3 regions of the Alicyclobacillus tolerans genome follow, and region 3 is predicted to be linked to each of the others. Evidence: riboswitches for the same ligand, from Rfam matches in the RefSeq annotation. Region 3 holds a riboswitch; each other region holds the start of a gene.
The links. Region 3 has a riboswitch for fluoride ahead of ACOJUR_RS03870 (cation:proton antiporter). Riboswitches for the same ligand answer to the same signal wherever they lie in the genome.
Positions count from the first base shown of each region.

Region 1: linked by a shared signal. The riboswitch ahead of ACOJUR_RS00510 (hypothetical protein) and the one ahead of ACOJUR_RS03870 (cation:proton antiporter) in region 3 are both predicted to bind fluoride.
Region 2: linked by a shared signal. The riboswitch ahead of ACOJUR_RS00570 (fluoride efflux transporter FluC) and the one ahead of ACOJUR_RS03870 (cation:proton antiporter) in region 3 are both predicted to bind fluoride.

Region 1 covers NZ_JBMGNK010000002.1:85,018-95,908, forward strand. The annotation lists gene ACOJUR_RS00480 (acyl-CoA dehydrogenase) at 1-1,099, opposite strand, end outside; gene ACOJUR_RS00485 (acyl-CoA dehydrogenase) at 1,197-2,330, opposite strand; gene ACOJUR_RS00490 (enoyl-CoA hydratase/isomerase family protein) at 2,408-3,187, opposite strand; gene ACOJUR_RS00495 (3-hydroxybutyryl-CoA dehydrogenase) at 3,238-4,095, opposite strand; gene ACOJUR_RS00500 (acetyl-CoA C-acetyltransferase) at 4,171-5,355, opposite strand; gene ACOJUR_RS00505 (heterodisulfide reductase-related iron-sulfur binding cluster) at 5,659-7,638, opposite strand; fluoride riboswitch at 7,863-7,929, shown strand; gene ACOJUR_RS00510 (hypothetical protein) at 7,979-8,632, shown strand; gene ACOJUR_RS00515 (MntP/YtaF family protein) at 8,643-9,242, opposite strand; gene ACOJUR_RS00520 (hypothetical protein) at 9,347-10,891, opposite strand, start outside.
Region 2 covers NZ_JBMGNK010000002.1:103,250-114,140, forward strand. The annotation lists gene ACOJUR_RS00550 (class I SAM-dependent methyltransferase) at 1-575, shown strand, start outside; gene ACOJUR_RS00555 (endo alpha-1,4 polygalactosaminidase) at 590-1,375, opposite strand; gene ACOJUR_RS00560 (glycosyltransferase family 2 protein) at 1,394-2,149, opposite strand; gene ACOJUR_RS00565 (fluoride efflux transporter FluC) at 2,213-2,578, opposite strand; gene ACOJUR_RS00570 (fluoride efflux transporter FluC) at 2,575-2,970, opposite strand; fluoride riboswitch at 3,073-3,136, opposite strand; gene ACOJUR_RS00575 (CPBP family intramembrane glutamic endopeptidase) at 3,349-4,263, opposite strand; gene ACOJUR_RS00580 (MFS transporter) at 4,569-5,789, opposite strand; gene ACOJUR_RS00585 (hypothetical protein) at 5,786-5,992, opposite strand; gene ACOJUR_RS00590 (IS110 family RNA-guided transposase) at 6,643-7,929, opposite strand; gene ACOJUR_RS00595 (VOC family protein) at 8,129-8,479, opposite strand; gene ACOJUR_RS00600 (IS110 family transposase) at 9,088-9,468, opposite strand; gene ACOJUR_RS00605 (phosphotransferase family protein) at 9,657-10,592, opposite strand.
Region 3 covers NZ_JBMGNK010000002.1:747,070-757,960, reverse strand. The annotation lists gene ACOJUR_RS03880 (amylo-alpha-1,6-glucosidase) at 1-550, opposite strand, end outside; gene ACOJUR_RS03875 (LacI family DNA-binding transcriptional regulator) at 656-1,660, opposite strand; gene ACOJUR_RS03870 (cation:proton antiporter) at 1,894-3,237, opposite strand; fluoride riboswitch at 3,420-3,481, opposite strand; gene ACOJUR_RS03865 (SpoVR family protein) at 3,575-5,017, opposite strand; gene yhbH (sporulation protein YhbH) at 5,014-6,165, opposite strand; gene ACOJUR_RS03855 (PrkA family serine protein kinase) at 6,196-8,094, opposite strand; gene ACOJUR_RS03850 (alpha/beta hydrolase) at 8,231-8,947, opposite strand; gene pdhA (pyruvate dehydrogenase (acetyl-transferring) E1 component subunit alpha) at 9,196-10,281, shown strand; gene ACOJUR_RS03840 (alpha-ketoacid dehydrogenase subunit beta) at 10,286-10,891, shown strand, end outside.

The DNA.
Region 1 (10,891 bases), 660 kb from region 3:
CGTTTGTACCTTCATAAATCTGAGTAATTTTAGCATCCCGCATCATGCGTTCTACTGGATATTCACGAATAAATCCATAACCACCAAAAATTTGCACAGCCTCTGTGGTCACTTCCATGGCTACATCGGAAGCAAACACTTTACTCATTGCAGACGCCTGTCCATAGGGCAACCCTTCTGATTCCAGCCATGCTGCTTGATAGGTTAGCAAACGCGCTGCTTCAATTTTGGTGGCCATATCTGCTAGCTTAAACTGAATCGCCTGCAAATTGGCAATTGGAGCGCCAAACTGCTCACGGGATTGCGCATAGTCGCGCGCTGCTTCAAACGCTCCTTGGGCAATGCCAACCGCTTGCGCAGCAATTCCGTTTCTCCCACCATCCAGTGTCATCATGGCGATTTTAAAGCCAAATCCTTCTTCACCAAGACGATTGGCCAGCGGAACGCGACAATCTTCAAAGATCAGCTCAACCGTTGTTGAACCGCGAATACCCATCTTCTTCTCATGTTTGCCAATGCGAAATCCAGGTGTCCCCTTTTCGACAATAAAGGCAGTCACACCACGTGTTTTTTGAGCGCGATCGGTCGAAGCAAAGACAACGTAAGTCTCCGCAGCGTCACCGTTTGTGATAAATACTTTGTTGCCATTCAAGATATAGCTATCCCCATCGCGAACCGCTGTAGTACGCATTCCACCAGCGTCCGATCCGCTTCCCGGTTCCGTCAGACCGTATGCCCCGAGCTTTTCACCTAACGCCATAGGTTCCAAATATTTCTTTTTCTGCTCTTCTGTCCCAAATCGATATATCGGATAACCGGCCAATGATGTGTGTGCTGAAAGCACAACCCCTGCAGATGCATCCACTCGTGATAATTCTTCTACAGCAATCACGTAGCCGAGATAATCCATGCCTGCGCCGCCGTATTCTTCCGGCCAAGGAATTCCTGTAATCCCCAACTGAGCCATCTTATCAAAGATTGTTCGGTCAAAATACTCCTTTTCGTCCCGTTCCGCCACCCCTGGCTTAACCTCATTCTCAGCAAATTCACGAACTAACTGGCGAAGCTGTTCATGTTCCTTGTCCAAAGTAAATTTCATAAGTATCTTTCATCCTCTCTGTTATCTTGTGCAAACACATGTCGGGCAGAAGGCTTTAGAACCCGATGAAGAAACCTTTACGCGGGATTCTCTTGATTTAAATATGACGGGCTATGACAATGCGTTGAATTTGGTTCGTTCCTTCATAAATCTGTGTGACTTTGGCGTCGCGCATCAGCCGCTCAACATGATAGTCCGCTATATATCCGTACCCTCCAAACAATTGGACTGCATCCGTCGTGATTTGCATGGCGGCGTCTGAAGCGAATACTTTTGCCATGGAGGCCTCTTTCGCACATGGCAAATTGCGCATTTTACGATTGGCCGCATTGTAAATCAGCCAATGCGATGCCTCAATTTTGGTCGCCATATCTGCCAACATAAACTGTACGGCTTGAAAGTCAAAAAGCGACTGGTTAAACTGCTTGCGACCGCGGACGTACTGATTCGCTGCATCAAACGCTGCCCGTGCTATGCCCTGAGCTTGGGCGGCAATCCCAATTCGACCTGTATCGAGCAAGCGCATGGCAATACTAAAGCCTGCGCCTTCTTCTCCCAGACGATTGGCGACAGGTACACGAGCATCCTCAAATAGCAATTCTACAGTAGAAGAGCCATGTAACCCCATTTTCCGCTCTTTGCGGCCTATGCGAAAACCCGGAGTATCTTTCTCTACCAAAAATGCTGTGATACCACGACTTCCTTTTTCTGGCCTGGTCACCGCAAAAACACAGTAGACATCCGCCTCGCCGCCATTGGTAATAAACATTTTGCTGCCATTCAGCACATACGAATCCCCATCACGCACGGCACGTGTACGAATGGAAGATGCGTCCGATCCGGCTCCAGGTTCCGTCAGGGCAAAGGCGCCAATCCATTCCCCCTGTGCCAATTTGGGAATATACTTTTGTTTTTGTTCTTCTGTGCCAAAGTATAGAATCGGAAATGTACCCACTGAAGTATGAACAGCGAGTATGACGCCAATAGCTGCACACGCGTAAGAAATCTCTTCAATAGCCAAAATATAAGAGACAAAATCAGCGCCTACCCCACCCCATTCTTCTGGAATAGGCAGACCCATCATTCCGAGATTGCCCATCTGTCGTATGATTTCTCTTGGAAATTCGTCTTTTTCGTCAATCTCGGCCGCTTTGGGCAGAATGACCTCTCGGGCAAAATCGCGCACCATTTTACGAATTTCTTGTTGTTCAGATGTGAATTCGAAATTCATGACCCATCGACACCTTTATCCAGGTTTCTTCGTATCTTCCCGAATTTCATGATTTATTTTAAAGATGCATAACCAATTTATTCTCCACGAAATTCCGGTTTACGGCGTTCGAGAAAAGCCTGCATACCCTCTTTGCGATCATTTGTTGAGAAAGCAAGAGCAAAAAAGGCTGCTTCCTGAGCAGTACCTCGTTCGAGATCGGTCTCTGCCCCTTCATAAACCGCTCTCTTGATAAAATGGAGAGCTTTAGCAGGCAACTTGGCAAACTTGTTGGCAAGCTTAATGCCCTCTTCCATCAATTCTTCTTCTTTGACCACAGCCGTAACGAGTCCATAAGCCAATGCCGTTTGAGCATCAATTGGCTCACCGGTCAAAAGCATATGCAAGGCTCGTCCCTGACCTATGATTCGTGGTAACCGTTGACTTCCACCAAATCCAGGCAATACACCAATACTCACTTCCGGCTGCCCCAATTTAGCACCTTCTGCCGCAATACGAATATCGCAAGCCAGGGCCACCTCCAGTCCACCACCTAAAGCGTAACCTTGAATGAGCGCAATGGTAGGTTGAGGAAGTGCCTCAAGTTTGGCAAACACCTTTTGACCAAGACGTGAAAATTCAGCAGCTTGGAGGCTATCTATATCAACCATCTCGGCAATATCTGCGCCAGCCGCAAAAGCTCTGCCTTCTCCACAAAGAATGACGGAACGCACATCTTTTTGTTTCTCCAGTTGAGTTAAATGAGCGTCCAATTGACGGATAACTTCTTGATTGAGAGCATTCAACTGCTTCGGACGCTGCAAGATTAATTTTGCTGTCGTACCTTCAACCACAAGCTTTACATACTCTTCAGACATTCACATTTCCCTCACTTGTCAATTGTATATTTTCACTGCTTACAAAAGCTTTAATCGTTATACACGTAAAAACCACGACCTGATTTTTTCCCAAGCCACCCTGCTTTCACATACTTGCGCAACAAGGGACAAGGGCGATATTTGGAATCACGAAAACCTTCATAGAGCACTTCCATAATCGCCAAACACGTGTCAAGTCCTATAAAATCAGCTAAGGTAAGCGGTCCCATCGGATGATTCATGCCAAGTTTCATCACTTCGTCTATCGCTTCCGGTGTAGCCACTCCTTCATAGACACAGTAAATCGCTTCGTTAATCATAGGCAATAGAACACGGTTGGAGACAAAACCCGGGAAATCGTTGACCTCCACTGCCGTTTTACCCATTTTCTCTGCCAATTCATGCACAGCTGTATAAACCGCATCACTCGTGGCTAAACCGCGAATAACTTCCACCAATTTCATCACAGGTACTGGATTCATAAAATGCATACCAATGACTTGTTCAGGACGACGAGTGACAGCAGCAATCTCTGTTATTGGCAAAGAGGATGTATTGGAAGCTAAGATAGCGTCACCCTTCATCAACTCATCCAATTTGCGAAATATCCCCAATTTGATATCCATATTTTCTGTGGCTGCTTCAATCGCTATATCTGCGTCAGAACCTGCATCAAGCTGGCAACTCGTCTCAATCCGTCCCAACACAGCAGCCATTTCTTCCTGTCCCATGCGCCCTTTATCTACTGCGCGTTGCAAATTCTTACGTATGACAGCCAAACCACGTTGGATAAATTCGTCTTGAATATCATTCAAAACAACTTGAAGTCCCGCCTCTGCAGCTACCTGTGCAATACCACTCCCCATTTGACCTGCACCTATAACCATCACTTTACGTATCTCTGCCATTAGTCGATAACACTCCCCATTGTCTCAAATGATGAACGTGAACTTTCTTACATCTTCTTTGTAACTCAGGCAAGCTTAATTTCGCGGCACTTCCACCAATACTGCATCCCCCTGTGCCGCCCCACTGCAAATTGCCGCTATGCCGAGACCACCGCCACGACGACGCAGTTCATAGATTAAAGTCATCAATATACGCGCTCCACTTGCTCCAATAGGATGTCCAAAAGCGATGGCTCCGCCATTCACATTGACTTTTTCAGTATCCCAAGCCAGTTTGTTGCCCGTAGCTAAAGCAACCGCAGCAAACGCTTCGTTGACCTCAAATAAATCAATGTCTTTTAGGCGATAACCCGTTTTATCCAAAAGTCGAGATATCGCGAGCGCTGGAGTCAGGGCAATATATTTTGCTTCAAGTGCTGCTTCTGCATATCCATGGATGAACGCCAGAGGTTTTTGACCTAGTAACGCGGCTCGTTCTTCAGACATGAGCACAAGCGCTCCCGCTCCATCGTTCACTCCCGGTGCGTTTCCTGCCGTGATCGAACCATTTTCCTGAAACACCGGGGGTAAAGCTGCCAGTTTTTCAAGCGACGTATCACTTCGCGGACATTCGTCAGCCTCCACCAGCAAGTCTCCTTTGCGTGTGGGCACTGATACGGGAACTATCTCATCCCGCAACCTTCCTTCTCTTGCTGCGGCTATTGCTTTCTCGTGGCTCAACAAGGCAAACCGATCTTGTTCTTCACGTGTAATACCCAGCTCTGCCGCCACATCACTGCCATGAACCGCCATATGAACTTGATGAAATGCGCATGTTAATCCATCATGAACCATCAAATCGACAAGAGGTACATCGCCCATTTTATTGCCGCCTCGCGCCGCAGGTAACGCGTAGGGAGCATTGGACATACTCTCCATTCCTCCCGCCACAGCTACCTCAATATCACCCGCGCGAATCAGCGCGTCTGCTAACGTGACTGCTCGCAAACCGGACGCACAAACTTTATTAATGGTTAAGCTTGGCACTTCCCACGGCAATCCAGCCAGTCTCGCAGCCTGTCGAGCAGGAATTTGTCCAGCACCGCCCTGTAGTACCATTCCCATAATAACCGAATCCACCTGACCGGCCGGTAGATTCGCTCTTTCAAGTGCGGAGCGAATGGCTATACCACCTAACTCAACCGCTTTCATATTGGACAAAGCACCTTGAAATTTGCCAAACGGTGTGCGTGCCGCGCTGACAATCACCGATTTTCTCATCTCGTCCGCCTCCTGTTAGACTGATGATGGTTTTCAGCAAGCAAAATTCCCGCTCTTTTCACTTTCTGTCATTATGATAGCCGAGATAGCGACAAGAACCAAAGGGAAAGCCTGGTCATTTTCAAATGGACACAACATGATTTGCAAACTTCTGCAGACAATCGGGAAGCTGCCCAAGAATCGTTGGACAGCTCCGATAGTTGCTTATTCATTTCAAAATTCCCATGAAAATATACTCCATGCGTAACAGAGAAGCTGAGAGTTTTGGATAAACCCACTTTTATGCCCCTCATCCCTTATTCCTCAAGCAATGGACTGTGCGAGCAGTTCGATGACATCAAACGTTTCCAATCTTTCCTCTGCTCCATTCGCTTTTGTACCATCAATCAGCATGGTCATGCAATATGGACAGGCTGTGCCAACCACTTCAGCCCCAGTATCCAGAGCCTGTTTAGCCCGCATTACATTGATACGGGAAGCACCGCCCTCTTCTTTAAACATACCACCGCCGCCAGCGCCACAGCACATGCTCTTGTTCCGACTACGCTCCATTTCTACAAGCTCCAGCCCCGGAATAGCTTCCAGGATAAAACGAGGCGCATCATAGATGTCATTATATCGGCCCAAATAGCAGGAATCATGGTAGGTAATTCTCTTTTCGATCCGGTGGGTTGGCTTCAGTTTTCCTTCTTGAATCAATTTTGCCGCAAATTGCGTACTATGATAGACTTCCGCCTCAAACCCAAAATCAGGGTATTCGTTTTTGAAAGTATTAAACGCATGCGGATCGGTCGTAATAATTTTTTTCACGCCGTATGTTTGGAAAATTTCAATGTTGCGCTGCACAAACTCCTGATATAAAAACTCGTTGCCTAAACGGCGTGCAGAATCGCCATCACTTTCTTCTTCTGTACCGAGAATCGCAAAATCAACGCCTGCCGCCAGAAGAATACGCGCAAACGCTTGGGCAATTTTCTGATTGCGCTGATCATAAGAAGCGGCTGTACCGACAAAAAACAGATACTCGGCCTTCCCTTCCACTTCCTCCATGGTTTTGACAGGCAAGTCTCCAACCCAAGCCGCACGTTCACGTTTACTAATACCCCATTCATTGGACTGTCTCTCTAAATTACTAAAAACCTTGGTAACTTCCGGCGATGTTTTTCCTTCTGTCAACACCAAATACCTACGCAGATCGATAATGTCTTGAACATGTTCGTTCGCTACCGGACAGGCTTCTTCACAAGCACGGCAAGTTGTGCAAGCCCAAACTTCCTCGTCAGTAAATACTCCTTCAAAAACCGGATGTGTACTGAGAGTTTCTGCTCCAGCCGCTTTTTGTTGCAATAACTGAGGACCTTCAGCAACAATAGCCTCTTTCATCTTCAAAATCAGATGCTTAGGAGAGAGCGGTTTTCCTGACAAGGTTGCTGGACAATTGATGTGACAACGCCCACACTCCGTACAGGCATAGCCGTCTAATAACTGTTTCCAGGTAAATTGCTGTATTTGTCCTACACCAAATTCCTCAATAGACTCGTCTTCCAAATCGAGCTTGCGAAGCTTGCCAGCAGGCTCGTACTTCTTGAAGTACCAGTTAAAGAGTGCGCCAATCATATGCATATGTTTCGAACGAGGAATAAAATAGAGAAATGTGGAGATTGCAAGAATATGCAGCCAAAAACAAATTTCGCTAATTGCCAGCAACCCACTCTTTGAAAGAGGCGCCAACCAACGCGCGATCAGCGAAACACCCGGCGAATACCATCCACCGTAACTTCCCGCCAAGGCCATATCCGCACCTGTGGCAATAAAGTAAGTGACAACAATTGTCCCAATCAAAAAGAGAATAAAGCCGCCTTCGAAAGTCTGCTCCACGCGCATAGGACGCAACACATAGCGGCGAATAGCCGCCACAATGATGGCCACCAGCACAAACCAAGAGAACATCTCCTCAATAAACAGATAGACAGGAGAAGTTGCCCAAGGCAGATGAAAACGAAGGATGTGATAAACAATAAAATCGAGATCGCCAAATACTAGAAATAGAAAGCCCCAAAAGATAAAAAAATGTCCTAACCCGGACGGTTCGGCTAAAACCTTCCGTTGTCCCAACACATTGACTACGAAGCTTTTCAATCTTTGCCCCGGTTTGTCAAAACGTGTGGGGTCAGGCGCTGCCAATTTCAAATACAAGTAACGTTGTCTGACAGCTGTGCCAAACAGGTAAAGCGCTGTCCCAAAAACGAGGACAAACACAATTCCCTGAATGATATACCACATAGGCGCCCCTCCTCCGTGCGTTCATGACTAGTATAAACGTGCGCGGTCACATTTTGTATAGCAGCCGGCACGAACATCGCTAGCACATATTATACCTACCGACTGGTTGGTATGTATAGCGCATTCTCAGATTTTTTGCCGATCCGGTTACAAAAAGAATTTCGTCTTAACAGAAAGTCCAAGGTTTGTCATGTTCTGCTCCATTCATTCATAAGAATTGGACAATTGAATCCGGTGATGGAGCTCACCGTGAACTGCCGGAATGAACTGGCTAATGGCCCCTACTGTTCTCGTTTCATTCACAGACAGTAGGGGTACTTTTTTGGTTTTGAGGTGAAACATGTCTTCCACATTGCAGCTGTTTTTGGTCTCGCTCATCACAAGTATAGACAACGCCTTATTGGCTGGAATTCTATTACCTACCGGATTTATGCCGCAAGAACGGCGCAACGCTCTGATTCAAACTGGAATTTTACTTAGTTTATGGCAAATTGCAATGGTCAGCAGTATGGATTATTTGCTACAGGCGGTTGTATTCCGCTTTTTGGCGATTCTCTTGTTGAGTTGGATGAGCATCCAGACCTTGAGCCGCATTTCTGCCCGCCGACCATGGTATAGCATTCCTACAACGCTAAAAATCTTCAGTTTTACGGCAATCGGAAATCTGGATAATATCTTATGGCTTGGCATGATGACAAAAGGAAATCGTATAGGATTGCTTTTTACAACCGCTATCACATTACCTATCTTTTTTCTGGTTGCCTATTTCCTTTCTCAACAGGCGGAAAAACAGCAGTGGATACTCCCTCTGGGTGCTGGCATGATGGCCTGGGCAGCTGCAGCGCTATGCATGGAAACACCCGTTATCCATGCATGGATTTTGTCACTTGATGATGCCCCGCAAACAACCTTGCAAAGCCTGATGACGGCAGCCATTTTATCCATTGGATTGGGATTGCGTTTCTTTTTTCAAAAACGACAGAACGCCCCATAACCTGGATGGTTCAAAATAGATGGTAGATGCCTAATCCCAAATAGAGCGAGGAAACGGCAATGGAAATCGCTATTCTCATCCACCTGTTGAAAAATATTGTGGAATGTTCAGAATGAGTTGCTGATGGTTTTCTGCTCGATTGGAATATCCTAGAGCCCGAGACTAAAAATAACGCTAATAAAAAGCCTGCTATCACAGCCCAACTGATAAACTCATGCAAAAATCCAAGACTGAGCCCAATGGATAGATTTTCGAGTGAAAAGGCAAGTGCCAGCATCATTTTTTCATGAATCAGAACGGATACCTTTTCATCATGGATGTCTTGTATGAAATCGCGATCAATCTCTATTAAAATCCACAAACCCATGCTTATGAGTATGACTGAACCCAGCCAAGTAAAATGGAAAAAATTTTCTTCTGTAATGATTTTTTCAGCCGTCGATCCTCCCAAAAGGCAAAACCATAGCGAAATCACGGCTAACTTGTTTCGCCATCCCAACCATCTAGATTTTTGAGGATGACCTGCCACAAAATCCTCTTGCTCCAGCGTGGTTAAACCAGCACCCAAAAAACCTACAGAGGCACTCACACCTACCATTCCGAGCAACATGTGCAGACACCTTCCTATGTCTCCACAGCGTATGTTCAAGACATACTGAGTCGAAATAGACAAGGGTCCACGGCACTTGCCTGAAATTGTTGGGAGGGCAGGATTTAGGAAAGTAAATAGAGATGATAATCAACGTTCGTCAGGATACGAAAAACATTTATCGTCGTTAAAGTGGAAAATAACAGCGCCCCTGCCATCAATCCAAAGACCGCGTCAGGATAACCAAACCAGCGACTGAGCAGAAAACCGATTAGCGCGTCTAAAGCAATGGACCATAGCAAGGGACGAATCACACCGTCAGGCCGAGATAGAGAAAACATTAAAATTGCATTCATTAAAGCGATTGACAGCAAGGTATAGCCAATCAGCGCAAGGAGAAATACTTTTATGGTATAGCCTGTAAAGATGGGCTCATGCAATGAATGCACAATATATTCAGCCAACACAAAGCGAAAGACTACATAATCTGTACACGCGCTTATCAGCGAAACTCCGAGCATGAGCAACAGACTGCGCAAATATTTGCGCCTGATGATGTTGCTCAATTCTTCAGCCATCGAAAGAGTGTATTGTTGTTGACTTTCAATTGCCTCGACAATTAAACGATAGACACTTACTTCCATCAATCCCATCGGAACAACAAGCATAATGAGCGCAAAGTCAAGAGCTACTTCGTAATCTCCCCGAAACCAAATTGCCAGCGGAAGCAGCGATTGCCCCGTTGCTGTCCAAGCCATTAATCTATCCATAAATAGCAATAAATAATATAAAAATCCATAGAGAAAATAAGGTGCTACAGAATAGACTGTCACCGTCGTCTTCGGTAGAGAAGGATTAATCCCCCGCTCCCCGCGAGCAACTGCACGACGAAAAAAATAGGTGACAAGTAGAGCCCCTATTATCGAAATAGCTACAATGGCCAATAACTGGGAAATTAATATATTTAGACGAAAATAATGAAACCCAATATAGACAAACCCTATCCCTAATATCAACAGGCCGGAAAAAACCAGTTCTTGTTGAAGTAGATACAGGGAGGTTACAGCCATCCAAATAGCGTTTAAAGCCATGTAAAAGGAAATTGTAATGACAAACATGTGCCACGGAAGTATGGGAAACAGTACATTGAACAGGGCTAAAGCAAAACTGACTGCTAACGAAAAAAGCAGGCTAGTTCGAACAATACGCAGCGATATGATGCCTGCCATTCGATAGTAACCCTGAAGAAGATAGAAAAAGCCCCGACGAGAAATTGTCTGCATAAAGCCGCCTGCTGTCAAGAAACTCAGTACCGTGCCTATTGCAATAGCGGTTGCCGTCTTGACAGACGCTTGTTCATAAGACCACAGAGAAAAGCGAAAAAATAGCATGGATGCAATGCCAATCAACATAGGCAAGGCAAAAAAAGTTCCTCGTATAAAACGCTTGATAACGCTTATCCAGCGTTTCACATAAGACGTCTGCTGGCGATAGCTGTTAGCTGCAGTGGCAATATTGCGATGCGTCATGGGCCAGAGAATACGGGCAAGCTGAAAAACATCATGTAAGCCCAGTTCTTGCTCAACCCTTTTATCTGTCCATCCAAAAGACTCTAATATGGCTGCAATTTCCCATTCATTTTCTGGTTGAATGTGCCGTTCCAGTACTTC
Region 2 (10,891 bases), 640 kb from region 3:
ATTTTGCTAACCAATTTGGTTACCGCGTTTCAGGAATCGACTACTCGAATATTGAACAGGTGGGAAAGCTTTTAAAGCATCATGGCATTGTCCCAGAGGAACTCTCAGGTGAGGATTTTTTTTCGTATACTCCTAAACGTCAATACGATGTCGTTGCATCGTTTGGTTTTGTAGAACATTTTCAAAATACTCAAGAGGTCATAGAACGACATATGCAATTGGTGGCGCCTCAGGGATGGTTGGTCATAGAAGTTCCCAATATTCGCTATTTTAATTTTCTTCTCTACCGTATATTGAATCCGTCATTGTTAGCCATCCACAATCCAAAGGCGATGAATCTGCAAGCCTTGCAAGCACCTATCAAAGAATCCAACAATTTTGAAATTGTTTTTAGTGGATACTATAAATCCTGCTTTCTCTATTTCAATCCAGACAATGCTGAATTAGTGAAACACTCTCTACGCAGAAAACTATTTCTTGGTCTTCGTTCATTGACGACCACCCTAGGATTAGAAAATTATCCTAATCGATTTTTTTCACCTTATTTATTTGTGATTGCAAAAAGAATTCGTTAAAAAACGCTTTTGGGTTATATATGACGGTTTACGGGAGTAACTTTTCCCTGAAAATAAGTCTCTGCGAAGTAGACTGGATATTGATTTAAATCAGCAAACTGACGCCGCCGCAATATTTCTTGTCGCGTCATCTTTTCCAGTCTGTCAAAAAGCAGCAAAGTACGTACAGCGTATTTTTGTTGAAGGTTGCGCAGCCGTTGATTGACGATTTCTATCCAAGCTGCACTTGCCGAGTCACCGAGCGGAACGTTTTCCCAAATAATGGCGTCCAGAAACGGAGCCGTATGGTTAGCCAGTGTCTCTAATCCATTATTTTGCAAAATTCCGTGCTGTGGAAACCATTTGCGTAAACTCGCGACAATTTGCATGGCAGCATTCAATTGATTTGTTTTATCTGGCAGTTCCGGCCACTCCACATTACCGATAGTATCTAAAAAAACACCATCGTAATGAGAATGAACCAACAACTGACCAATATGACGGTGGAGAAGGGTCTGCCAATGGGGGGAAGCGAGATCGGCATAAAATCCTCCATAAACTGGCTGCACTATTTTTTCACCCTTTTTACGAAGAAAGTCATCCTCTCTCAGTAAAGGATAGAGCGGGTGATACTCAGGCACCTCGATAACGCTTGCATAGGCCATCACCAGTGTCTGTCTGCTTTTAAGATATTGAATTTCTTCTTCTTGATAGTGAGCGGGTTCCAGAATCACCATATCGTACTCAGCTAAATCCTGCAGTGATCCTCGCCCATAGTAGACTGCGAAACGATGTAGGTTAGAAATGCGTTCTCGAACCATGAATTCTTGGATTTCTCCTCACTTTGATTTCGATTCTGAACAGTCACTCACAGACTGTACAGACTGCTTGACATCCAATAGATAAACGAGAAGATTGACCATAATACTCATGCTGACTTTCAAAAGATAGACAAAGGGACGGAGACCTGAATGCATACTTCTGCCAGAGGTTCTTTTTTGATTGCTTATCCCCACTTCTTTGATTTTCCAACCTCTTAAGCAAGCATCGATTAAAAAATCGGCATCTGGATAATCCGCTGGAAACTGTGCGGATTGACTGTAATAAGAAAAAGCGGCCCGATTCAGCGCCCGTAAACCAGAAGTTGGATCAGACACATATTGTTTGCCAATCCAGAAGATGATTTTTCGAAAAAACCGAATGACAAAACCTTTGGCTAGACCAGGCTGAAAACTGGCATCCCCTTTGTAACGAGAGCCAATCACGATATCGGCGTCCCCTTCAGAGAGAGCGGCCAGAAGCGTCGTAACATCTTGCGGACTATGTTGTCCATCTGCGTCTATCTGCACCACGCAATCATACGAGTGGCGAGCAGCGTATCGATATCCCGTCTGCAAAGCTGCGCCGTACCCTAAATTACATGAATGAGAAAGCACCTCTACTCCCATCAAGGCAGCGCGCTCAGCGGTATCATCTATGGAACCATCATTGATGACTACAATGGAATGAAACGGCTGTTCCTTTTTTAATGAAATCAGCACTTTTTCAATATTGCTTCCTTCATTGAAGGCTGGAACGATCATCAATGCCCTCATCGCAGTTTCTCCTCTTCACCTGCAAATTCATTTCCCTTCATTGTACAACGATTGGAGGGGTTGTCACAGCCACCAATGAGTCAGCCAGGCTAGCAACCATCCACAACTGAGCGAACTGCTCAAATAAACGAGAGCAAGCATTCGCTTCCTCCTCATCAATCGGACAACTTCCACAGATAATGTTGAAAAAGTAGTAAAGCCCCCACAAAATCCCTCACCGAGCAATATCCAAAGAGCAATCCAATGATGAAGGACACTAAATTCTTGAAAAAAAATCCCCAGCAAAAATGTTCCTGTACTATTCAACAGCCATGTATTCCAGGGAAAAACATCTGTTCCAAGACTGATGGTTCGCTTACCTACCCAATAACGCGCCAAAGCTCCTAAGGCCGATCCGATACTGACCAGCAATAACATCATGGCATTCATACCGACAACTCCTTCACGGCATGCAACTTGCGCACACTGAGGTTTACCATCCATTCACCGAAAAAGGCTGTGAGAGGTCCTGCTATCAAACTTCCTAGCGCGTAAAAGACAGCCCATCCCAAATGGTGAATGGCTAATTGTTGAACACCTAAACAATAGGAAGAAAATGTCGTATATGTACCTATACATCCCGTACTCAAGCCGAGAATGAGCCACTCCGGCAACGATTTCTGGGCGACATAAGCCTGAAAAGCTCCTAGAAGCAAGGAGCCAGACAAGTTAATGAACAATATTCCGAGCGGAAACCCTTCTGGCGTTGGAATCCAGACACTGAGACAAAACCGCAATACCCCTCCAATAATCGCACCTGTTACAATCGCTCCTAATTTCATGACATGTCCCCCTCTCTTCATAAACCTCAATCCTAAAAACCTTCCCTAGAAAATCTGCGTGGAAGTTGGATAAAAACAAACAGGCTCCTGCAAAAGCATTTAGCTTTTGCAGGAGCCATCATCCTCTTGTAGAGGCTTTCTGGTGAGCTCCATCACCGATATCACTCAATGGTTAATCCAGTCTATGCAAATAAGGAGTAGATATGTCAGTCATTTTTGCTGAATATCCTTGCTTAGACTTTATTTAGTCTACGAAGTCACGCCACTATTTGTCAAGACAATAATCCTATGTATCAGATTGTATCAACAATTCCAGAAAACTCTTGTTTTATAAGGGGTCTCGATTTGCTGTGCCCACTAGTTCAGCCTAATACCAGATCACATAATAAAGGGAAAACCCCATAACAGGTAAGTATGGTAAAGGGCAACCGGTAACACTCTGCGAGTCCTATAATACAGAACTCCGAATACCCAGCCCGTCGGTTGAAAAGGAAATATGCAGAACAGGATATATTGCCACCAAGCGATAGAGCTAAAATGAATTCCATAAATCCATAATGGAATGTGACTTGCATCAAAAAAGATACTCGCAAACCAAAGACTGAGAAAAGGAGATTGTAAAAAAGAAAGCATTAGTGGGACCAAATAACCTCTATATAAAGTTTCTTCTTGCCATCCATTAATAAAGAACTGAAAAACAAAAACAAGAATACTGGCCAAGGAAAGAGGGGGAAACAAATTTGTGTTGGGAAGACCAAATATTTGATTTCTTAGGAAAGCAATCGCCGTCGTCAAGCCAAGAAATACGATAACAATGATGCCATCTTTCCATGTCATGGAGACCAGTGTCTTTCGATTACTTTTCAGCCGCCAAAAGCACATGAAAAAAATAAACAAGGATATGGGCAGTACGAACAAGGCATTACCCAACTTTAAAACGACCTCAGGATTGGAGAGACCCAACTTATGGCCAAGTAGCGCGATGGCTCTCATTATGAAGTGTAAATGTGTCCATACTAACAACAGTATTCCAGCATTAATGAGTAAAATAGCAACTGCAAAGCCTATCTCTCGTATTTTGTGTGGAAAGACTGGCAGTGGACGAGACCGTTGCCCACGAGTCATCAGAATAACCATCAAGCAAAGAAAGAGACCCACCGCATAATTCCAGATAATTGATTTATCCACATTCACATTTCCCAGGAACACACCAAGAAATCGAATGTTCACCCATATTGCGATCATACAATAAAGAATGACAGCTATAGATCGAATCCAAACTTTTCTATTCACGTGCACTTTCAAACTTATCACCATCCATTCTCTGTGACGTCACCCATGCTTCTGCGTCCTCATCTTTAGTTCAGAGAAAATGGGACATTGAAATCTATCATTTCGTTCACAAAACATTTTTCCAATGACGTATTGGACGCCTCGAGCATCAGGATTTAGTATTTGAAAAGGTCCAAAGGCATCCGAACCGCTGGTTAACAACCACGAATAGTGAATTAAGTTTTTCTCAAATGGTCTGATAAAAAGTCTTTTGAGCAATGACCATAAATTCCGTTGTATCTGGAACATTCAACAGAACACTCATTTTAATCCTCTCCAAGTTTAACCTCCTCGTTGCGCCGCAGTTGAAAGAGCCAGAAGAATGACATTGCCACCGCAATTAACGCAAACAAAGCAAACAAAAGAAATGTCCAAACAAGGCCCACAATATTCATGCCCCATGCGGCCAATGCGAGACCGATGACGGCCCCCGTGCCACTGACGGTCACAATCACCGAGAGAACCCTCGCAACCAGCCTGTGCGGAATAATCATCTGCAACAAACTAATTTCAAAGGTGTTAATCGTACTCTGCGCCGCTCCAAGGAGAGCAAATAAGACGAGTTCGATAAACCGGGATCGGACATCCCCTGCAGCCGCGATGATGCCAGCGAAGACAAGTTCTACGGTCAAAACCAGATTCAAAGCGACTTTGGGTCGACGAATAGTCACTCGTGCATAGGCCATAACCAAGCTGACTACTACTACTCCGAGCGACATACAGGCCAACAGCATAGAATAAAACGACGATTGGGCATGAAAGTGCATTCGCACGAGCACTGGTAGTTGCGACAAAATCGGTGCAAGCGCTAAATTAATACCAAACCCCGAAATCAAAATTACCGTAACTCGGGAATCCGATTTTATAAAATCTAAGGCCTTTCTGAAATTCCGCCAAGAAATGCTTTCTGGATTCACAGCAACTTGGGGATACGATTCGGCGGGAATGAGTCCGACGGCAATGGCGCTTATACATATCAAAGTGGAAACTATCAGCAAGAGGCGGTTTGAAGGCTGGCCCAGCAGAAAAAGACTCATGGCAATAAGTATCACTACTTCCACGATCCCCGTACCAGATGCTATTAACGCATTGAACCGCAACAAATCTCGCGATATGACACCATGCTTGGCCATGACTTGGTAGGCGAGATGGATGTAAGATCCGAGGATGGCCTCAAAAAACGTCACAAGGAGGATAAGCCAAAATGTCCGAATAGAGAACACCCACGCGATAGGAATCACAAGAGCCACAAGCGCACGAACAATATTCGTGCCCATGATGTAAACGCGACGAAACTTGTTGTCCATAACATGGCCGACAACCATGGCTCCGAATGTCTTAGGCACAAGATATACACCTAAGGACAGTCCAAGAGCCCAAGGACTATGAGTTATGAGATAAACCAGCCAGGTAATTGAAAGGGAATACAGAATCCCTGCGGCAGATTCGGCATAGGTAGCGATTAGAAGGTTGCGCACTAAAGTCATGCGCTCACCCCAGATGTGCTGGGAACGCCGCAAACAGGGCAGTCAGGCACATCAACCATCGACTGATTGATTTCAAACCCTTCCACTTGTTGAATTACAGAATGGTCCGGAACCGTATTCACTTTAAGGATTTTATTTTCAAACAAGCGATATATCCCTCGATCAAGACCATCCATGTTTAATGCTATTTCCCAAACAGCCAAGGATTGCATACCTCCCCCGGAAAGGAAAGAGATGATAAGCTTGATTATAGACCCTGTCCAGAAAAATTACTGTCCTTCGTTTTAGATGAAATTTACGTACATTTCTGCGTGATCGACGAACGTATGCACATCTTCGACAACAGGCGTACCGAGACGTTGTCGTTCTGGGATATAGCCTTGAAGACCTCCATGACAGCTTTGTAAGCCGCCACATTAAGAGCGGGGCGACAAGCCGCTCCGATTCCCTCCCACTATAAATTAATGTTTTCTTCTATTTACTCTCTCATTCTCACGATTACGCACCTTGACAATTTGAGAGGGATTGCCAGAATGCTAGATGTGCCAATTTTCAAACGGATACTCCGTGGCAGGAACAGAGATTGGCGTTAATTTACCAATACATGGAACATAATGATGTTCGCACCTTTGGATGTCCACACGTTCCCTTGCGGTTTACCCTCCCATGTCACACTGGGTCTATGCCCTCACATTCCTTCGTTCTACCTCTCAAGGGGTGGATGCCGTTTCTTGCTCCTTTGCTGGGTCGTTGCCCTTATGGAATAGTTACTACGGCTTATCCGTGCTTTCGTTTGTCTTGGTCTTTCATCGTGTCTCACAAGCGAGTAAGTTGAAGTACGAGTTTGAATCAGTTAAGCAGCCATCTGTAGTTGGGACTTCCGAAGCGGTCCCAGTAAATCTTCAGAGTTGTACGGTACTTGCTTTGTCCCCAATGTGTGCAGGACACGAATGAGCTTTCCACACAGCGCAATGAGCGACTGTTTCTTCTTCAAGGGATTGCATGTTCGTGTCGTATAGTAATGGTGCAAAGCCTTGAACTCTGGATTCGTAGCTACCATCGGTAATATCGCTCGGAATAGAAGTGCCCTCAGCCGTGAGCGTCCACGTTTAGAGATGCCAGTTTTCCCTTTTCTCTTGCCAGAGCTGTTTTCTTTCAAATTGAGTCCAGCAAGCCGAATGATCTGCTGCCCATGGTCATATCCCTGAAGGTCACCGACTTCAGCCAGGAAGCCAGCAAGTGTCGTTACACCCATCCCTGGTACACTCAGCATCTCGTCAGTGCCTGGAATCTGGTTGAGCAGTTGCTCCACCTGAGCCATGATTTCGTCACGTTGCCGAGTGAACATGTCGTATTGCTCCAGTAGAGCCGTCAGTTCCAACCGAGCAGCCTTGAGTCCCTCTTTCAGACCAATGGACTTTTCAGCGGCTGTTACGAGCCATTTTGCTCGCTTTATACCGACAGCCCGTTTCACACCGCCACTTTTCCACTGGTTCACAATCTCACTGGCGCCTAGTAAGACGAGGTCCTGTGGAAACGGAGACTCACGCAGTGTAATGAGAGATGCCTTGCCTTCCCAATCCTTGAACACCTGGGTGTATTCCGGAAAGAACCGGTCGAGCCAGTTCTGTATCCGCCGCTGCACCTGACCTAGATTCACCATAACCTTTTCCCTCAGGTTCATGAGGATTCGTAAATCCGCATAGACACCTGTTGGGAGTTTGGGCTCGGTGTACTTGCCGTCCTTCACGAGATTCGCAATGACCTTAGCATCCTTGTAGTCGTTCTTCGTCGGCGAGTTATCCTCCAACTCTTTGCTCTTGTTGACGTGATGCGGATTCACGAGCACGAATCGAACGTTCAAGTCTTGAATGAAGGCACCTAACGGGAACCAGTAGTGTCCGGTCGGCTCAACGCCAAAGACGACATCCGTCTTGCCGTGCAGCCGTTGCAACTCCGTCATCCACGTTACGAGTTTCGTCAGACCCTCATCGTCATTGCTAAAAACGCACTCTCTACCGAGCTCAATTCCACGAAAATCAATGGCTCTCGCTACATGCGTTTGCTTCGCAATGTCCGCTCCCACAATGATGGTAGCGTCGGTAATTTGTTGGATTCGTTGATTTTGCTTCTGTTGCATCTTATACTTCACGTTGAGCGTCCTCCTCAATTAGGGAATGAATGTCCTGCATTCGGAACCCAGCATACAGGAGGCGCTCTTTTTGTTTCAAACCCGAAATTAATTCATTACAGGAATGGCTCCTTGCAGACCGTTGATGACGTCAGCCATAGACCAAATCACCGCCAAACACCACGAATGAGGAAGAGTTCATTGATATTTAGTAGTGGCGTTCAATGAGACTCACCAAATTCCCCGCGGGATCCCGAAACGACCGGATGCTGACATATGGACCGTCAGTCTGATGAGTTATTTCAACCCCCGCCTTTTCTAAAGCAGCTATAGCCTTTGGCATATTTTTTACGTCTATCCCAATGGCCAGCGAGGAGCCAGCAACCACTTCGGATTGCGCAGCAGCAATGCTGATAGCAATACTTTCTCCATCAAGTTCCTTGTAATCCTTGGTACTCACCATGGAGTTGAGTTCGAACCCGAGGACTCGATGATAAAATTCCGCCAATGATTCGACGTCATTTGTAAGCAATATGATTGAACTGATTTCACCTATCATTTTCAGACACCTCCAATGGGAGAATTACTATGAATGAACATACCTGTTGGTTAAATCAGGTGACAGAGACAAGAACCCCAAATTCCTACCTGAAATCACGTTTTAGCGTTTTATACTGCGATAGTCAGATTAAGATAGGAAAGTTTACGTAAGATTCCGTAAATGATTCCAGTAATCAGTGGTGCCGAATACCGAAAGCTCAATGTCGACATTCTTACGAAACTTTTTGAAAGGAGCCCCTGCGCTTTAACACTGGAGAGAGTGTCCAGTACTCTGACCCTGTTGAAAAAAACCAACTAATTTTACATATTCTATATTAAATTCAAAATTCCTCTAAATATATATTCAAAATAATTTTTTGGAACAGTATCATTTTAGTGTAGTCAGAAAATTCTTAAATCTAGAATAATGGTAGCCAAAAGAGAATCGTCCTGGTCTCTCTTCCATCCCCTTCTCGATAGGGCCGACCAATTCTAGAACAGATCTGACCTCTGTATATTCTGGAAATCACTTGTCAAGCCTGTTTTGTATGCTCCGTTTGGCTTTCCTAGGTTCACTCCCTAAAATTCATGAGAATCCGTAAATCCGTATAAAAACAAGTTGGGATTTTAGGCTCGATGTTTTTTGTCGTCTTTCACAAGAGGCAAGTTATCCTCTAACTTTTTTCTCTTGTTGATGTGGTGAGGATTCACCAGCACAACCTGAATCCCTTCTCGGCGTAGGAATTGAGCCAAGTTCATCCAATAGTGCCCCGTCGGCTCGACGCCGAACACGACGTTGTCACAGCTATGGTCAATTATGAGCGATTGAATCCATGTGAGAAGCCTTCCAAATCCCTGCCTGGTGTTCTCGAACGTCAGCGGCTTCCCGATCTCCACGCCCCGTACATCAGCAGCGCGAGCCACGTGAACCTTTTTGGCAATGTCTGCACCGACAACCAAGGTTGAATCTGAAATCCTGCGAATCTTGCTATTCTGGGTTATACTCATGGTGTAGATCTACATCCTGATGAGTGGTGTGTTTGGACAACATCAACACTATCAGGAGTTTTTTATTGCCTCAAACCCGATTTTGATTGATTACAGGAATGCTGCCCAAATGCGCAAGATTCCGAAAGTGTACGCCACCGTATAATCATACAACAGGTGAACTCAGGGAACTTGAATTTTTGCCCCCTTTAGTTCAAAAGGGACAGTGTATGGAATGCTTGTGAGACGAACCATCTTAGCCTATCACGCATTTGTTTTTCTCTCATCTCGTCCAAGCCCCAGTCTGAGAGCTTTGCGATGGGTCTTAAAGCAGCGCAGAGATCCCAATAAGGAAGGTTTGTGAAATCAATACTTGGCATTCTGAATTGATACTGCCGTGTAAATTCATGCATGGCATCAGTTCCAAATGCCCATAAAACTTCAAGTCGTCCGTTAGCGAGGTCAGCAAGCGGATCGCCAAAAGCAGCATCTTCCCAATCGATTACAGCAACCAGTTCGCCCTCTCTCCATAATGTATTCCCTATCCAAAAGTCTCCATGCAATACAACTTCTTGGTTTTTCTGGAGACTCGTCCAACACAATTCCAAAGTATCCCTAATTCGCCCTTCTTCCATGGTTTCATCAAGGATTACGGGTCTCCCAGCAAGAAGTTTTCCTAACACATCTATTTGTTTACGTAGGAATGATTCATGTTGTTTTAGGTACTGGACTTTGTGAATTTTCGAAAGACACTCTGCTAACTTAGACATCATAGTGGGTACATCGGGTGGTATGTAGTCGATTCCATTCTGCCCCTCCATAAATTCAATAACTACGTATGGCTTGGCAAAGATCTCGCTCGATTCGTCGAAAAAATACGATTTCGGAGTAGGTAATCCCGCAGACCTGAGTAATTGCAAAAGTTTGAATTCGTTGGACGCAACTTGTGGGTTTTGGTTGACATCCATGTCTCCATACTGGCGCACGACTACCCTTTTTGTTTTACCATTAGAACATAGGATCTCTAGTGCGCTTACTTGCGCTGAGATACCACCTTTCAACATCCACATATGGAGCAATCTGGACCCAGGATCTAACCTGGTAACAACTTGCTCAAATTTGTCATAGTCTGTGAGTTCATCCATCGGTTGTCTCCCTTTGTTCCGTACCGCACTTACACAGGGAATCATTCTGTCGCAAACCGGCCCGAAACTGCAGGACCTCGTTCGACAGGCACTTGAATAATCATACACACCGGCTTCTCGATGACTATGGCGGTTTCGCCCCGAATGCGTAAGACCTACAATGCTTGCGCTTTGTGTGATAATACACCAGCCGAGAGATAGGGACTCTCGTAGTTTCACGCCCTTGTGCGGAATAATGAGGGCATGCCCTATATGGCAAAGGTCCCATCTTTGAGACGTTTAACTCCGGAGGTGTCACT
Region 3 (10,891 bases):
GCAAAACATTCACTTGCACGCTATGATTTGGATGTGCATCCAAAGTGACATGAGTACGGGTAATACGTCCATCTCTAGCAGAGTATTGATAGCTGCAAGCAGTCTTTTCTGTCACAACCTGTACTTCTCTTTGAAATGGTGTATCTTTAAAACCGCGCACTTCGAACATATCGACAAAATCCGCATCGACCACATAACCCACATTGATTTCCAGCGGATCGAGAGCATAATTCTTTATTTTCACATGTTCATAGAGTCCAGTCGCATCTACCCACTGATGCCGTTCTATCCATAAAGATTCTCTGGGAATCGACGAAATATCTGAAGGCGGTGTATTGGTATACCAGTAAAATATTTCATAACCATTTTCTGATAATTTATCCAGCATGATGTGTACTTCAGGGTCCAACCACCAATCCAAACGTGACAGAAACCTCGTGTCTCGCGAATAAAGTCCGTGGTGACCTTGACCCTGCGAGTTTCGTATAGTTGTACCTTCTTGACAGCATACCAGAAAAACATCGTTCTCTTTTAAAACAACATCATTCAAAGCAAAAGCTCCTTTCCTGTGCAGAAATGGACAGGTTGTTTGCAAACATAAACCAAATCGTTTTCGGAACCATAGACCGCACGAACTCTATCTCAGGAAATTGGCTTACGAACTTTCCCTGATGACCAGTGACGGTGGTAACAGCCGACCACCGGGTTCTTCTTGACGAAGCAACATTCCCATCAACATATCAGCGGCTGCAACGCCCATCTCGTAACGCTTTTGAGCGACAGTGCTGAGCATGGGAGTCACCCATTCGCCTAAATCAATATTGTCATAACCTAAAACTGCTATATCGCCCGGCACCTTTTTACCCATCCGCTGAATGCAGCGCATTCCGCCAATAGCCATCAAATCACTAGCGTAAAAAATGGCAGTCATTTCAGGATGATTTTGCAGCAATTGACGAGTTGCTGTTTCACCTCCATCAACCAAGAAATTCGAGTGAATGATCCAGTCTTCTTTTACTTCTAGGCCGGCTTCCTGCATGGCCGTTTGATAACCACGCAAACGATCAACACTGACAGCAGCTTGAGCATGCCCGTTAACAAATCCAATTGAACGATGCCCTTGGGATATGAGATAACGAACACCTTGCCTGGCACCGTTGACATTGTCTGTCATGACGTATCCGCAATAACGGCTGAGAATGGGCAAGTCAATCCCTACAGAAGGCAGTTTAGCTTCTGCAACTTCCTGCATGTATGGATCATCAAGCCGCATCCCCATAACAATGACTCCCTCCAAACGACGTTCAGTACAGAAATCGATATAACTTATCAGGCGCTGACGTGCAGTTGTGGTACTGACTAATGTAATATCGTAGCCTAGATAGGCTAGTCTGTCGTGCACCCCGGCTATGACATCAAAGAGAAAATGATGTCCACCAGGATTGACGTTGAAATCTGAAATCATCAAGCCAACACTTTGTGTCTGCTGCAGCACGAGACTGCGAGCAACCCGACTCGGTCGATAGTTTAGACTTTCAGCGACTTGCAATATTTTTTTCTTTGTTTCCTCACTAACATCCTGATAGCCGTTAAATGCGCGCGAGACTGTGGTGATGGATACACCTGCCTGCCGCGCCACATCTCTAATGGTCACTGTCATTAAATGAACACACCCAAATGAAAAATGAATAGCAATGAAAGCGTTATCCACACTATACCCAAAACGTTTTGGTTTGGCAATATAAAAATGATATAATTATCAGTAAAATTTGTGGTCACATTCATTTTCCTGAATAAAAAATAGAGGCCGATGCTACTCAGCCTCTCTACATCGATTCAGAGCTAGAAATTGTTTTTGATTTGTGGCTGAACCAGGTCAGTGTACAGATTGGTTTACTCTAGACTGGGCTCCCATTGAAAATCTATTTCTTCTTGCGCTTTTTGAATCACTAGGTTTTCATCACCAGGCATAAGTCGTTTGCCGCTTTTGAGAATATAACGAAGCCAAGAACCCGCCATCCAGGATGTTAAGAGTGCCAGCATAACCAGTATGGCGAAAAAATCTTGATTAATAATACCTAATGAGTAAGCCACAGTTGAAAGCACAATACCCGGCCCCCCACGAGCATTCATCGCCGCGGCAAAATTGAAACTGGTTAACTTATCTATACGAATGATCCGACAGGTAAAATAGACAACCAGTCCTTGCACCAGTGTGGCAAAGATCAGATAGAGGATGAAGAACCCAAAACTGAAGTTTTTCGCCAAATCCAACTGCATCCCAACGATGGCAAAAAACAATGGAATAAAGAAACCATAGGAAATCCCCAGAACCCCTTCTTCTAACTTTTTAAAAAGGTTTTCAGGAAGACTGAATTTAGTGGCAATACCCGCTAATAGAGCCCCATACATCACATCTACTTGTAGATATCCGGCAATAGCAGACAGCGCAAAAAGAATGACAAGAAAGTACCCTAAAAAGGAAGCCCGAAATAGCAAATTAGCCCTTTTTGAAGTCAATTTGCGCAGTGCCCAAGGTAAAACCCCAATGCAGACCACCAGAAAAGCCAATGTTATAACCAGGCTTTTGGAGACCATCCAAACATTGATTGCACCTGTTGAACTGACATGTCCCCCCGTTACCATACCGGAAGCGATTGCCAAAGCCACCCAGAGAATAAGGTCGTGTATACCAGCAATGGCAACAATGATTTTAGCGAAACGGGAGTGCATTATACCGAGATCGCTAAAAATTTTGGAGATGACTGGTATGGAAGTTACAGCTATAGAAATGGCGACGATGATTTTTAAAGCGATAACATTGTGATCGGGTCCTTCAAACTGAGACGGATTGAACACGAATGTCGACAACCAGCCAACCAGAAAGGGTATGATGGTCGATCCGACAATAATGGCTAATCCAGTCTTAATATCTGACTTCGCAAATCGAGACTGAAATTTCAATCCTGCGGTGAATAACAGCAAGATGGTTCCTAATTGATAAATAAACCCAAAAAGATCGCTTTCCGAATGAAAGCCGAGATAGAGCCAATGAAAACTAGCGGGAAACAAGGTACCAAAGCAGGTTGGCCCCAGTAATAAACCACCTGCGACCTCTCCAATCACTCTTGGAATGGCGAGTCGTTCAGCTACGTAACCAAGAAGATTTGCGGCTGCCAACAGGAGTACCATAGCGAACAAAAAACGCGTCAAATCTGCTCCAGCCAAACTAAACACTTGTTTTTCCTCCTTCATACGATTTGGATGCCTATTCATCAGGCAGCTTGACATACCATATGCAGGAATGGAAAAACAGTCCAAGACGTTTGCCTGTCCTGAACGCAGTTAGACTTTGGGTTACAGCAATTTACGCATATGTACTTATGCTTGCAAAATATAAAAACCCCTACAAATTTCATAAATTTGTAGGAGCTATTATCCTATAGAGGCGGTTAAGGTGGGCTCCATCACCTGTTCAGTTCATTTTGTATTACATTATATAGTGAATGCAGAAAACAGAAACGGCAAATGCCATCATTTTCGTCTCTATTCCAATCTCAAGAATGCAACTACACTAAACAAATTTTCGTTGTGTGCGCTTGCCATCACAGCTAAAAATCACTTCCCGCCCTTCCACTACAGTAGCCAAATGGCAGGTTCTTCCCCACAATTGATACAAATAGGGAAGTGTTTTTTCTAACTGTTTTAAATCGAGTTCCACACCCTCATACGCATGGCGCAAGAACAATTCTCCATTTCTCTGATAATCTCCGTCTTCTACAAGAATGACGGGAATTCCCCCATTCAGACGCGAAGCACATAGCGCGTTGCGAACTTGCTCGTAATCTGTTTCTACAACCCGGTACTCATTGCCTACTTTTTGATAAAGATAGAGATCGAGTTGCTCCATCAATTCCTTCGTCAGATAATTGCGCAGAAAGGAAATGTCATTTTCCATCTCGCGCACTTCAAACATTTTCTCCCGACCAGCCGAACCGAGTCCTTCACTTGCTGTTGAAGAAGGTGTTTGACGCTTACTCCATCTTTTTTCAATATCCTCCCAAATTGCCAACCCCACGTAATAAGGATTAATGGTTGTACGGGAAGGAAGAACTACTCCGGCATGCATCTTGGCAAATTCAATCGAATCTTCCGGCAACAAATCCATCTCACGCATAATTCGCAAATGCCAGTATGTTGCCCAACCTTCGTTCATAATCTTGGTCTCCATTTGCGGCCAAAAGTAAAGCATTTCGTCTCTTAAAATAGAGAGCACGTCCCGTTGCCATAGTTTGAGTACAGGACTGTGTTCTATTAGGAAGAGCATGATATCTTTCTGCGGAAGAGGAAAACGTGTACTCTGTTCCTCGACAAAGGTACTTTCTATTTGTAGCTCGTCGCCAATTGTCCACAAATCATCATAGTCCGATCTTTTTTTAGACGGTCTATCTTCAGAGTACAGCCCGCGTCTTTCTCTATCCTTTTGTTCACGCCACTCCCTACGATATCGACGTCCAGAAACCGAAGCGTCCACATGCTCTTGAAGAGCTAGACCAGCATCCAGCAAAGATTCCACCGTACCGCGTCCATACTGAAGTTCATATTGGCGAATGCGTTCAGCAGAAATCGACATACGTTCCACCATATCACGAGGTGTATGAGTAAACATGGCATTATTTTTAAAAAAATCACAATGCGCTAACACGTGAGCACAGACAGTTTGATTTTGTAGCAATGTATTTCCTTCCAGCAAAAACGCATAGCAAGGATTAGAATTGATAACCAACTCATAAATGCGACTCAAGCCAAAGTCATATTCCAAACGCAATCGATGAAATATTTTGCCAAAGCTCCAATGCGAAAACCTAGTTGGCATGCCATAGGCGCCGAACGTGTAGATAATATCTGCAGGACAAATTTCATAACGCATTGGATAAAAATCCAGCCCGCATGTACGGGCTAATTGGGTCATAGACTCGATGCTTTTTTCTAATTTTTCAATTTCCTGAACGTTCAAGCAGTATTCCCCTCCTCCGGAGCGGCCGAAAAGAATGCACGCAGTGCACGATAGACGTCCGATTTCTCACGAATGACAAACTTTCGAAAGAGTGGATTCTGCATTTTACTGTATGCCGACATGAGTGTCGAAGAGCGAGCATAAGCGTTTACTTCAGCATAAGCAAACATCTGCGAGAGTTTACAGATTTCTTCCACTCGTTTGATACATTTCTCATTGTCAGATGTGAGATTATCACCGTCCGAAAAATGGACAGGATAAATATTATAAGAACCGGCAGGATAGTCCTGTTGAATGATACGTAGCGCCAAATCATATGCGGAGGAACAAATGGTTCCACCGCTTTCACCCTTGGTAAAGAAATGTTCCTCTGATACTTCCTTTGCTTCCGTATGATGAGCAATATAACGGATATGCACATTCTCATACTTCGTACGCAAAAACCGAACCATCCAAAAGAAGAATGTCCGCGCAGCATATTTTTCAAACAATCCCATTGAACCCGAAGTATCCATCAGCGCCAAAATAACCGCATTGGAATCTGGCTCAATGGTGTCTTCCCACGTACGAAAACGCAAGTCGTCTGGACGAATCATCATTTTGTCCGATCCGTTTCGAGCACTATGCCGAATAGCCTCCAATAATGTACGGCGTTTGTCAATATTGGACATGAGGCCATTTTTCCGGACGTCTCGAAAATCCACATCCGTAACCTGAATATTTTCATTCGATTTAGGTACAAGATTCGGCAACTCCAACTCAGCGAAAAGCATTTCTTCGATATCTTCCAAAGTCACGCCAGCTTCTTCGTAGTCAACGCCTTTCCCATCCCCCGCCCCTGACTGATCCTGACCTTGGCCAGGCTGACCGTTGCCAATCACATCTCCAACCTGGGAACCACCTTTGCCAGTTCCCGGTTGTCGATTTTTCGAATAATTGTAGCGAATACGGTATTCTTCCAACGAACGAATCGGGATTTTAACAATCTGCCGACCATCGCTCATGATGATGCCTTCGTCACTGATGAGATCGGCAAGATTATTTTTGATGGCCTCCTTGACCTTTTCCTTATGACGTTCTTGATCTTGTTGCCCTTTGCGATGGAGCGACCAGTCTTCTTTCGAGAGCGTGAATGATTCATTCGACATCGTCTCCACCCCCTTGCCAGCCAAATTTGATTATCGATTCAAAAGGGAGCCTGTATAACGGAGCAACTCATTGGCACAAACCGGACAATAACCATGTTCGTCAATCAAGCGGGCCGTCACTTCATTGACCTTTTTCAATTGTTGTTCATCTGGAGTTTTACTGGAAGTTGTGATTTTAACAACGTCTTTTAAATCACTGAAAAGTTTTTTCTCAATCGCTTCCCGAAGGCGTTCATGAGAATTGTATTCAAAACGCTTGCCACGTCGGGCATATGTCGAGATGCGAATAAGTATTTCTTCTCGAAAGGCTCGCTTGGCGTTTTCCGAAATACCAATTTGTTCTTCTATAGAACGCATGAGCCTCTCGTCTGGGTCAATCTCTTCACCCGTCAGTGGATCTTTGATTTTTTGCCAGTTACAGTAGGCTTCCACGTTATCCAAATAGTTGTCGAGCAATGTCTTCGCAGATTCTTCAAAAGAATAGACAAACGCTTTTTGCACTTCAGTTTTAGCCATTTCATCGTACTCTTTGCGAGCAATAGCAATGAAATTTAAAAGTTTTTCTCGATCTTCTTTAGAGATGGAAGCGTGTTGATCGAGACCGTCTTTTATGGCACGCAACACGTCAAGAGCATTGATACACTGTGTATCCCGGCGAATCAGGGCTGTGGAAATCCGATTGATGATATATCGTGGATCAAGACCCGACATTCCTTCATCTGGATATTCTGCTTGCAACTCCTTGACATCTGAGTCTTTCATGCCTTCCACAGCCTGCCCGTTGTAGAGATAGAGTTTTTTCAGTAAATCCATACCCTGTTTTTTAGAATCCTTCAACCTTGTCAAAATGGAAAAAATCGATGCTGTTTTGAGGGTATGGGGTGCAATATGAACTTGTGAGAGATCACTGGCCTTGATTAACTTCTCATAGATTTTCACTTCATCGTCGACGCGCAGGTTATAGGGTACAGGCATGACAATCATCCGTGATTGCAGTGCTTCATTCTTGCGATTGGCAACAAAGGAACGATATTCAGCTTCATTCGTATGCGCCACAATCATTTCGTCCGCAGATATCAAAGCGAAACGGCCTGCTTTAAAATTCCCTTCCTGAGTCAGACTGAGCAAATTCCATAGAAACTTCTCATCGCATTTGAGCATCTCCTGGAACTCCATTAAGCCTCGGTTTGCTTTGTTCAATTCACCGTCAAATCGATACGCGCGCGGATCACTTTCTGATCCAAACTCTGTAATAGTGGAAAAATCGATACTCCCCGTCAGATCGGCTATATCTTGCGACTTAGGATCAGAGGGGCTGAAGGTACCAATGCCTACTCGACGTTCTTCGGAAAGCAATACACGCTCAACTGGAACGCGATCGACCTGTCCTTGATATGTTTCTTCAAGCATGAGACGGCAACTGGGACAAAGATTGCCCTCAATTCGTACGCCATACTCTTTCTCAAACTCATCACGCAGTTCTTGGGGAATGAGATGTAAAGGTTCTTCGTGCATGGGGCACCCGGAAATACCATAGAGTGCGCCTGCATCCGTACGCGAATACCTTTCAAGTCCGCGTTTGAGCATGGTCACAATAGTCGATTTACCTCCACTGACGGGTCCCATGAGAAGCAGAATTCGCTTGCGTACGTCAAGACGCTTAGCGGCTGCGTGGAAATACTCTTCAACCAGACGCTCCAGCGTTTGTGACAGACCATACATTTCACGTTCAAAAAACAGATAGACGGGACGATTGTCTGCCCCCTGTTCAATTCCGGCAGCCACTATCATGTCATAAATACGCGCATGAGCGCTTTTGGCAACAGAAGGATTGGAACGGACAATTTCTAAATAATCAGAAAACGTACCTTCCCAGCGGAGTGCTTCTTCTTCCGCCCGGTAACGACTCAATCGATCGAGAAAATTCACGCAAATCCCCCCATCTGTCTTCTTCTTGGTTACCTGACACAACCTGGAAGGGCGCGTCTACCGGAATGGTTTATCCTATTCCGGTAGAACTTGACCCAATTCGCCGAAGTATCACCAAGAAGAAAAATGGGCGGCGTCAGCGGGTAGGTTGCCACCATGTCAAAGCGTCAGGGAGCAATTTCTGCCAAAATCCCCAAATATGATTACCTGGCGCTTCCTTATAAGTAATGTCCATTCCCCGCTCTTGCAGCAAATCGCGCATTTGCCGATTGTAGGTTAAAAAATCATAGACACCATTCGGTGTCGTTGCCTCCGCCTCTTCATCACCTACCACCATATAAGCGCGATACTCAGATAGATCGGCTACCATGCGCAACGCCTCTTGTACACTCGGAAAGTAGGCGCCAGAAAAAAGCATGAAGTGGCGAAACAAGGAACGTTTATGCAGCATCATGGAGAGTGTAGCGACTGCGCCAAGCGATATACCCGCCATAGATCGTTGTGCCGGATCGACCGAATAATGTTGTTCGATTTCTGGTATGCACTCATCCAGTACAAATTCGCAATAAGCTTCGTGTCGAGTGCCGTCCATTGCGTAGTCTTGATTTCTTTGTTGCAGATTGACTGCAATTCCAGCAATCAGCACTGGTTTGAGACGACCTTCGGCAATCAGTTGTTGAGCAATCGTGGCTACACGCCCGTGTGTAAAAAACTCCAGTCCATCATGACAGTAAACAATCGGATACGCCGTATGCGTGTCATAGTTGGGGGGAAGATAGACCTTGACTGTGCGCTCCTCACCAAGAGCACGACTCTGCCATACGTGAGCTTCTATCTTGCGTGATGTATCCATGGGCAACTCTCCTTTGTTCAAACGGCTGCTGTACCTACACTGTATCAGAAAAAATAATTCACGTTATATAACAGATAAATATCGGATTTTTATGTGACTATCGCTACTTTGTAACAAGTGTATTATAATGAATTTGATTCTGTATCACTAGTGCGATGCTCTCTGACATGCAATGGCTCTCTCTTAGGCCGTATGCCTGGGCAAGCAAAGCTTCAAACTGAGGATTGAATTTCACTTTGACGAATGAGGTGAAGAATGTGAGCACAACTGTCAAGGAACGTTCTGTCCCCTACGTTCAAGTATTGGATGAGAACGGTAAAGTTGTTGACTCTAACCGACTGCCCAAACTGAGCGATGAAGAGTTGCGTGAAATCATGCGCCGAATGGTCTTTACACGAGTCTGGGATCAGCGCGCTGTGCGTCTGACGAGACAGGGAAGACTTGGTTTCTACGCTCCAGTCGCTGGTCAAGAAGGTTCCATGATTGGCAGCGAATTCGCTACAAAGAAAGAAGATTTTATCATCCCTGGTTATCGTGATGTGCCCCAATGCGTATGGCATGGCTGGCCATTGCATCAGGCATTTCTCTATTCGCGCGGACATCAGTTGGGTGGACGCATTCCAGAAGATGTTAACGTCATGATGCCGCAAATCATCATTGGCGCACAAATCGTCCAAACCCCAGGCATTGCCATGGCCTTCAAACTAAAAGGTGAAAAACGAGTGGCTATCACTTACACCGGTGATGGTGGAACATCGCAAGGTGATTTTTATGAAGGCATGAACTTTGCCGGAGCTTTTCAATTGCCTGCTGTTTTCATTGTTCAGAACAATCAATTTGCCATCTCTGTACCCGTCTCTTTGCAGACAGCGGCTGAAACACTGGCGCAGAAAGCGGTTGCCGCTGGTATCCCGGGCATCCAAGTGGACGGCATGGACGTGCTTGCCATGTACAGTGTCACCAAAGAAGCGGTCGATCGCGCTCGCAACGGTGATGGTCCAACAATGATCGAAGCAGTGACATTCCGCTACGGCCCACACACCATGTCAGGAGACGACCCCACTCGTTATCGCAGCAAAGAAACCGAGTCGGAATGGGAAAAACGCGATCCTCTGATTCGCTTCCGCACCTATTTGGAGAGCAAAGGGCTGTGGACTCAGGAAGATGAAGAGCGAGTCATGGAAGAAGCCAAAGATGCTATCAACGACGCTTTGAAAAAAGCGGATGCGGTAGAAAAAATGACAATTCCAGGATTACTGGAGAGTATGTTTGAAACGCCAACCGCTCCTCTGAAACGGCAAATTGCAGAATTCAGCGGTCAGGAGGGAAACTAATACTATGGCGCAATTAACAATGATTCAAGCGATTACAAATGCACTCGACAATGAGTTAGATTTAGATGAAAAAGTGCTGGTCTTTGGTGAAGACGTTGGTCACAATGGCGGTGTCTTCCGTGCTACAGACGGATTACAGGCCAAATATGGTAAAGATCGTGTCTTTGACACACCTTTGGCTGAATCTGGTATTGCTGGTTTAGCAAACGGGCTGTCCACACAAGGTTTTCGTCCGGTTGCAGAAATCCAATTCTTTGGATTTGTCTTTGAAGCGTTTGACCAAATCGCTTCACAAACAGCGCGTATGCGTTACCGCTCTGGTGGCCGTTACAATTGTCCTGTGGTTTTTCGTGCGCCTTTTGGTGGAGGTGTTCGGACCCCAGAACTCCATGCTGACAGCCTTGAAGGTTTGTTTGTTCAAACCCCTGGCATCAAAGTTGTTATTCCGTCCAATCCATACGATGCTAAAGGCTTACTGATATCAGCTATCCGTGATAACGATCCGGTACTGTTTCTTGAACACATGAAATTGTATCGCTCGATACGTCAAGAAGTTCCAGAAGATGCGTATACCATACCGCTCGGCCAGGCAAACGTAGTGCGTGAAGGT